DNA from 2 places in the Martinezella lusitana genome. Region 1 is predicted to be linked to the other one. Evidence: predicted binding sites of a transcription regulator. Region 1 holds the regulator's gene; the other holds the start of a gene.
What was found. The regulator PhoB, encoded in region 1, activates phosphate uptake and scavenging genes when phosphate is short. The targets are predictions, from matches to a motif close to TGTCATNNANCTGTCAT.

Region 1 (3,337 bases):
ACCCTCTCCTCGCTCAAACCGCAGCGGGGCGCGCATATAGGTGTCATAAAGCGGCGCGGTTTCAGCCATGGCGCATGTCTCCTCGATCACAACCTTTAGGGCCAATCGTTTCCTTCAAGTGAAACGGGCCCGGAAAAATCAAAAATGCCGCCTTGCGGCGGCGTGGGTACTATTGATGTTTTGCACCGCGATGTCAACAAAACAGGCAATTTCGCGGACGCAGCAGAGCGCCCCTCGGCGAGAGGTATGTCTCTAGTTGCTAATATTGCAAAAATGCCACGCTTGCACAAGCAAGTTGGGGAAAACCCCGAAATCGATTCCCCAGGAATCATGCGACTCTTGTCACGGAGTCAGCCTCACACTAGGTTAAATCTCAATTACTAGACTGCATGCGGCGGAACTAGTCACCACAATTTTTTAAGCGTTTCGTGCCTCGATCCCATCTGAGGCAATGGTGAAGGATTCTGCCATCGGAAACGCGACAGCGGAGACAGGGCATGAATTGGACAGACGAACGCGTCGAGAAGCTGAAGAAGCTGTGGTCCGAGGGTTTGAGCGCGAGCCAGATCGCGGCACAGCTCGGTGGTGTCAGCCGTAACGCCGTCATCGGCAAGGTACATCGCTTGAGCCTGCCGGGCCGAGCGAAGGCAGGCGGCACGGCAACTGCGGCCCGGGCACAGAAGCGCAACACTTCGGCGCCGCGCGCACCGAACTACGCCTCGCGCGTTGCAACCCGCACGGTTACCCGTCAGCAGGGCGCAACGATGCTCAAGGAAGAAGTCGAGATCGATACGGTCAACGAGATCGAATATCGTCCGGCCTCCAATGTGGTCGTTCCGATCTCGCGCCGCCTCGGTCTAACGGAACTTACCGAACGCACCTGCAAGTGGCCGGTCGGCGATCCGCTGAAGGATGATTTCCACTTCTGCGGCAATGATAGCCCGGATGCATCGCCCTATTGCGGCTACCATCAGCGCCTGGCCTACCAGCCGGTGCATGAACGGCGCCGGCCTGCGGCTCAACCGCGCGGCTGAGATGCCTTATAGCTGAATGAAAGAAACGGGCCGAAAGGCCCGTTTTCTGTTTCCGCCGCTATGTTGGATGGCTGACCGGTTTCCCGCTCAGGCTTCCATGGAATAACCCGCGCCGCGAACGGTGCGGATGACATCCTGCATATTGGAGAAGTTCAGCGCCTTGCGCAGGCGTCCGACATGGACGTCGACAGTGCGTTCGTCGACATAGATGTCATGTCCCCAGACACCGTCGAGGAGTTGCGACCGCGAGAAGACGCGGCTCGGCGAAGCCATCAGGAATTCCAGCAGGCGGAATTCCGTCGGCCCCAACCGCACTTCGCGGCTCTTGCGGTGGACGCGATGGGTCTCGCGGTCCAGTTCGATATCGCCACAGCGCAGAACCGTGGAGAGGACCTCCGGACGGGCACGGCGCAGCATCGCCTTGACGCGAGCCATCAGCTCCGGCGTCGAGAACGGCTTGACGACATAATCGTCGGCGCCGGTGGAAAGGCCGCGTACGCGCTCGCTTTCCTCGCCGCGGGCGGTGAGCATGATGATCGGCAGGCGCTCCGTTTCCGGCCGCATGCGCAGCCGGCGGCAGAGCTCGATACCCGACACGCCGGGGAGCATCCAGTCAAGGATCAGAAGATCGGGGATGCGCTCCTGGAGGCGAAGTTCGGCTTCGTCTCCTCTCAGAATGGTATCGACCTCGAAGCCTTCGGCCTCCAGATTGTAGCGCAGCAGAACGCTGAGCGCTTCTTCGTCTTCTACAACAGCAACTCTCGGAACCATGTGTCTCTGGTCTCCTTTCTTGGCGTCTTCGTTATTCCGTCAGCGCACCGACGGTGTTGGCGGTATCGTCTTTCGGGCGCTCGCCCTCGGGCTGGCTGCCGGTCGCCATGTAATAGATCGTCTCGGCGATGTTGGTGGCATGGTCGCCGATGCGCTCGATGTTCTTGGCGCAGAAGAGAAGATGCGTGCAGGTGGTGATGTTGCGCGGATCTTCCATCATGTAGGTCAGCATCTCGCGGAAGAGCGAGGTGTACATCGCGTCGATTTCCTCGTCGCGCTCACGGATCGACACGGCCTTGTCTGGCGAACGGGTCGTGTAGACGTCGAGTACTTCCTTGAGCTGGCTGAGCGCCAGTTCGGAAAGATGCTCAATACCCCGCGCCAGGCTGCGCGGAACGCCGGTGCCCTGCACGGCGATGACGCGCTTGGCGGTGTTCTTGCCGAGGTCGCCAACGCGCTCCAGATCGGCGGCGATGCGAATGGAGCCCATGATTTCGCGCAGGTCGGCGGCCATCGGCTGCCGGCGAGCAATGGTGACGATTGCCTTGTCGCCGACTTCGCGTTCGGCATGGTCGAGGACGACGTCGTCGGAGATGACCTTTTGCGCAAGAGCAACATCGCCGTGCACCAGCGCGCGGACGCTGTCGCTGACCATCTGCTCCGCCAGGCCGCCCATTTCGGCAATGCGGCGCGTCAGGAACTTCAGGTCTTCGTCGTAGGCAGAGAGAATGTGAGTAGAGACCATTTTTCTATCCTCAGGGTGAAACTTGTGATGGTAGCCGCGCGCGGGACATCATCAACCAAAACGGCCCATGATGTAATCCTGCGTGCGGAAATCGTCGGGATTAGTGAACATCTTATCGGTATCGTTCTCCTCGACCAAATGGCCGAGGTGAAACATTGCGGTGCGTTGCGAGACACGGGCTGCCTGCTGCATGGAATGCGTCACGATGACGATCGTGAAGTTTTCCCGCAGCTCGTGAATCAGTTCCTCGACCTTGGCCGTGGCGATGGGATCGAGCGCCGAGCACGGCTCGTCCATGAGAATGACTTCCGGGCTGACGGCGACGGCACGAGCGATGCAGAGGCGCTGTTGCTGGCCGCCGGACAGACTGGTTCCGGCTTCCTGCAGCCGATCCTTCACCTCGCCCCAGAGACCGGCCTTCTGCAGGCTGGTTTCGACGATATGATCGAGATCGGCCTTGGAGCGGTGAAGCCCGTGAATGCGCGGGCCATAAGCGACGTTCTCGTAGATCGACTTCGGGAAGGGATTGGGCTTCTGGAACACCATGCCGACGCGGGCGCGCAGCTCCACGACGTCGATGGCGCTGTCATAGACATCCTGATCGTCGAGCGTGATCTTGCCGGTGACGCGGCAGGTGTCGATCGTGTCATTCATGCGGTTCAAGCAGCGCAGGAAGGTGGACTTGCCGCAGCCGGACGGGCCGATCAGCGCGGTGACCGTATTGACGCGGATGTTCAGGTCCACACCGAACAGCGCGCGCTTGTCACCATAATAGACCGAGACATCG
Region 2 (3,337 bases), 710 kb from region 1:
TTCGTCGAGCATGACGATATCTACCGTGCCGGCGGCCAGAACCACATCCTGCTCGGCCCCAAGCTGGTCGAGCCGCCTTCGACGGTGCGCAGCAATCTCTTCGTCATCGAGGAGCTGGCGAAACGCCTTGGCGTCGCCGATCGTCCAGGCTTTGGTTTCTCCGCGCGCGAAATGGTCGACCGTCTCCTGTCGGATAGCGACCTGCCGGACTACGACTACTTCCTCGAGCACAAATGGTTCGACCGCCAGCCGGCTTTCGAGGAGGCGCACTTCCTCAACGGCTTCGCCCATTCCGACGGCAGGTTCCGTTTCCGTCCCGACTGGGTCAACCAGCCCGCTCCGAACCGCCCGCCGGACGCCGTTGGCCTGCTTGGCCCGCACATCGAACTGCCGGAATTTCCGGATCAGGTCGATGTCATCGAAGTTGCCGATGAGGATCACCCCTTCCGTCTCGCGACTTCGCCGGCGCGCAATTTCCTCAATTCGAGCTTTGCCGAAACCAAGACCTCACGCCAGAAGGAAGGCCGCCCGGAGGTGATGATCAATCCGGCGGACGCCACGGCGCTTGACGTTATCGATGGTGATCTCGTGCAGATCGGCAATGTCAGGGGCGATATCCGCATCCATGCGCGCATTACGACGGAAGTGAAACCCGGCGTGCTGATCGCCGAGGGGCTGTGGCCGAACAAGGCGCATGTGGACGGCGAGGGGATCAATGTGCTTACCGGCGCCGATCCCGTTGCGCCCTATGGAGGTGCTGCCGTTCACGACAACAAGGTCTGGCTGCGCAAGGATGTGAGATGACGAAGTTCGAGAAAGCCAAGGTCGAGATCGTCAACGAGACGACGCTCTCGGATCAATGGACGCGGCTCAGCAGCTACGACATCGACTATACGGATTCCGCCGGCGAGACGCACCGGCTGAAGCGGGAGATCTATCACCGCACGCCGGCCGCCTGCATCCTGCTCTATGATCCCAAGCGCGAGACGGTCATCCTCGTGCGGCAGTTCCGCCTGCCGGCCTATCTCACCGGATTTCCCGCCTGGATGATCGAAGTCCCGGCCGGCTTACTCGATGGCGATCATCCGGAAGAAGCAATCCGCCGCGAGGCGATGGAGGAAACCGGTTTCCGCGTCCGCGATATCAGGTTTCTTTTCAAGACATTCACCTCGCCCGGCGCGGTCACCGAAATCATCCATTTCTTCGCCGCTGTTGTCGACACCACGGACCGTGTCGCCGAGGGCGGCGGCTTGACCGACGAACACGAGGATATCGAGGTGCTCGAAGTCCGTTTGGCCGATGCGGTGGCGATGATCGAAGCCGGCGAGATCTACGACGCCAAGACGGTCATGTTGTTGCAATGGGCCGCCTTGAACAAGACAAGCTTGGGGTAAATTGTTTGGTGTGCGAGTGCACCGTCAATCGGTGCCGCGATCTTCATCACGGTGTCACGAATTGCGCCTATCGGGAGGCGATCGCCGGATAGGTCCGGACCATTGTCATATATTTGATACGATTGACGCTATTTCAGGAGAAAGCCGATGTGGCTCAGCAATTTCACGCTCGTTCTTCCCAATGAGGTGGTCGATCAGGGTTCCATTCGCATCGAGGACGGCGTGATTGCCGAGATCCGCACCGAACGGGTGGCGAACGCGACTTTCGATGGTGGCGGACGGCTGCTGATGCCCGGCTTTGTCGATCTGCATGGCGATATGATCGAGCGCGAAATCGCGCCGCGCCCGAACGCGACGATGCCGATCGATTTCGGCATCCACGAACTCGACAAGAAGCTTGCGGCTGCCGGCGTCACCACCGCCTACGCAGCTGTCTCCTTCGCCACCGAAAGCGTCTATGGCCATGTGCGCTCGCTGGAGACCACCTCGGCGGTGATCAAGGGTATCAGCAGCCTGCGTGATAACCTGCTGATCGACCACCGCGTCCACGCCCGCTACGAGATCACCAATGTCGGCGCCGCGCCGACGCTGGAGCGGCTGCTGGAGGATGGCGTCGTCGACATGGTGTCGCTGACCGACCACACGCCGGGGCAGGGGCAATACAACAATATCGAGGCCTATATCCTAAGCATGTCCGAGCGCCGTTCCATGTCGCGAGAGGCGGCAGAGCAGATGGTGGCCCGTCGTATTGCCATGCGGCAGGATCCGGATATCGAGCGCAAGCTGCACGACATTGTCGGCCTGTCCTTGAAGCATAAGCTGTCGCTCGCATCGCATGATGATGACAGCGCCGAGAAGGTCGCCGAGATGCATGATCTCGGCGTCACGATCAGCGAGTTCCCTGTGACGCTGCCGGCCGCCGAAGAGGCGCACCGTCGCGGCCTCTGGACGCTGATGGGCGCACCGAACGCGCTGCGCGGTCAGTCCATGTCGGGCAATCTGAGTGCTCTCGATGCGGCGAAAGCGGGCCTGCTCGGCATCATCGCCGCCGATTACCACCCGGCCGCCTTCGTGCCGGCGATCTTCAAGATTGCCGAGGTTGCCAGCGGCGGACTGCCTGCGGCTGTTGCCATGGCGACGGCAAATGCCGCGCGCTCTGCCGGCCTGACGGATCGCGGCGCGATCGCCATCGGCCAGAAAGCCGATCTGGTAGCTGTCGAGCATGGTGCGGTTCATCGCATCCGCACCACTTTCCGCAACGGCCGCGTCGTTTATAGCGACGGCACGCTGCATCCGCTGATGGCCATGGCTGCCTGAGGGGAAGTTCGACTAGATCCGGCTGACGTCGCCGAGCAGTGACAAGATCTGCTGGCCGGCGGCAGCCGGTGCCTTTGCCGTGGTAACGGCCTTGCCGCTTTCCATCCGTACCTTGCCTTCCGCCAGCAGCCGTAGTGACTGCGGATAGAGCCGGTGCTCTATCGTGAGCACGCGCGTCGCCAGTGCGTCGGCGGTGTCGTCGGTGAGCACCGGCACGGCCGCCTGGCCGATCACCGGGCCTTCGTCCATGCCTTCAGTGACGAAATGCACAGTGCAGCCGGCGATCCGCTGGCCGGCGTCGATGGCGCGCTGATGCGTGTGCAGGCCGGGGAAAAGTGGCAACAGCGAAGGATGGATGTTGATGATCCGGCCTTCGTAGCTCTGGATGAAGCGGCCGGTGAGCAGACGCATGTAGCCGGCAAGGCAGATGATGTCGGGCGACAGCGCCTCGAGCTGCGCGAGGATGGCCTCCTCATGCGCGTCCTTGCTGGCGAAATCCTTGCGCATGAAGGCGAAGGTGGCAATGCCCTCGGCGGCGGCCTTCGCCAGCCCGCCTGCATCCGCCTTGTCGGAAATGACGGCGACGATTTCGGCAGGGTAGTCTGAAGCCGCAGCCGCCTTGACCA

Region 2: the regulator PhoB is predicted to act here: its motif matches at 1,498-1,514, upstream of HB780_RS31975 (alpha-D-ribose 1-methylphosphonate 5-triphosphate diphosphatase).

The regions. Positions count from the first base shown of each region.
Region 1 is NZ_CP050308.1:3,056,315-3,059,651, reverse strand. Features, by position in the region: gene HB780_RS28485 (aspartate aminotransferase family protein) at 1-69, opposite strand, end outside; gene HB780_RS28480 (GcrA family cell cycle regulator) at 498-1,034, shown strand; gene phoB (phosphate regulon transcriptional regulator PhoB) at 1,122-1,805, opposite strand; gene phoU (phosphate signaling complex protein PhoU) at 1,837-2,550, opposite strand; gene pstB (phosphate ABC transporter ATP-binding protein PstB) at 2,602-3,337, opposite strand, start outside.
Region 2 is NZ_CP050308.1:3,763,158-3,766,494, forward strand. Features, by position in the region: gene HB780_RS31965 (molybdopterin-containing oxidoreductase family protein) at 1-804, shown strand, start outside; gene HB780_RS31970 (NUDIX domain-containing protein) at 801-1,394, shown strand; gene HB780_RS31975 (alpha-D-ribose 1-methylphosphonate 5-triphosphate diphosphatase) at 1,542-2,711, shown strand; gene purN (phosphoribosylglycinamide formyltransferase) at 2,724-3,337, opposite strand, start outside.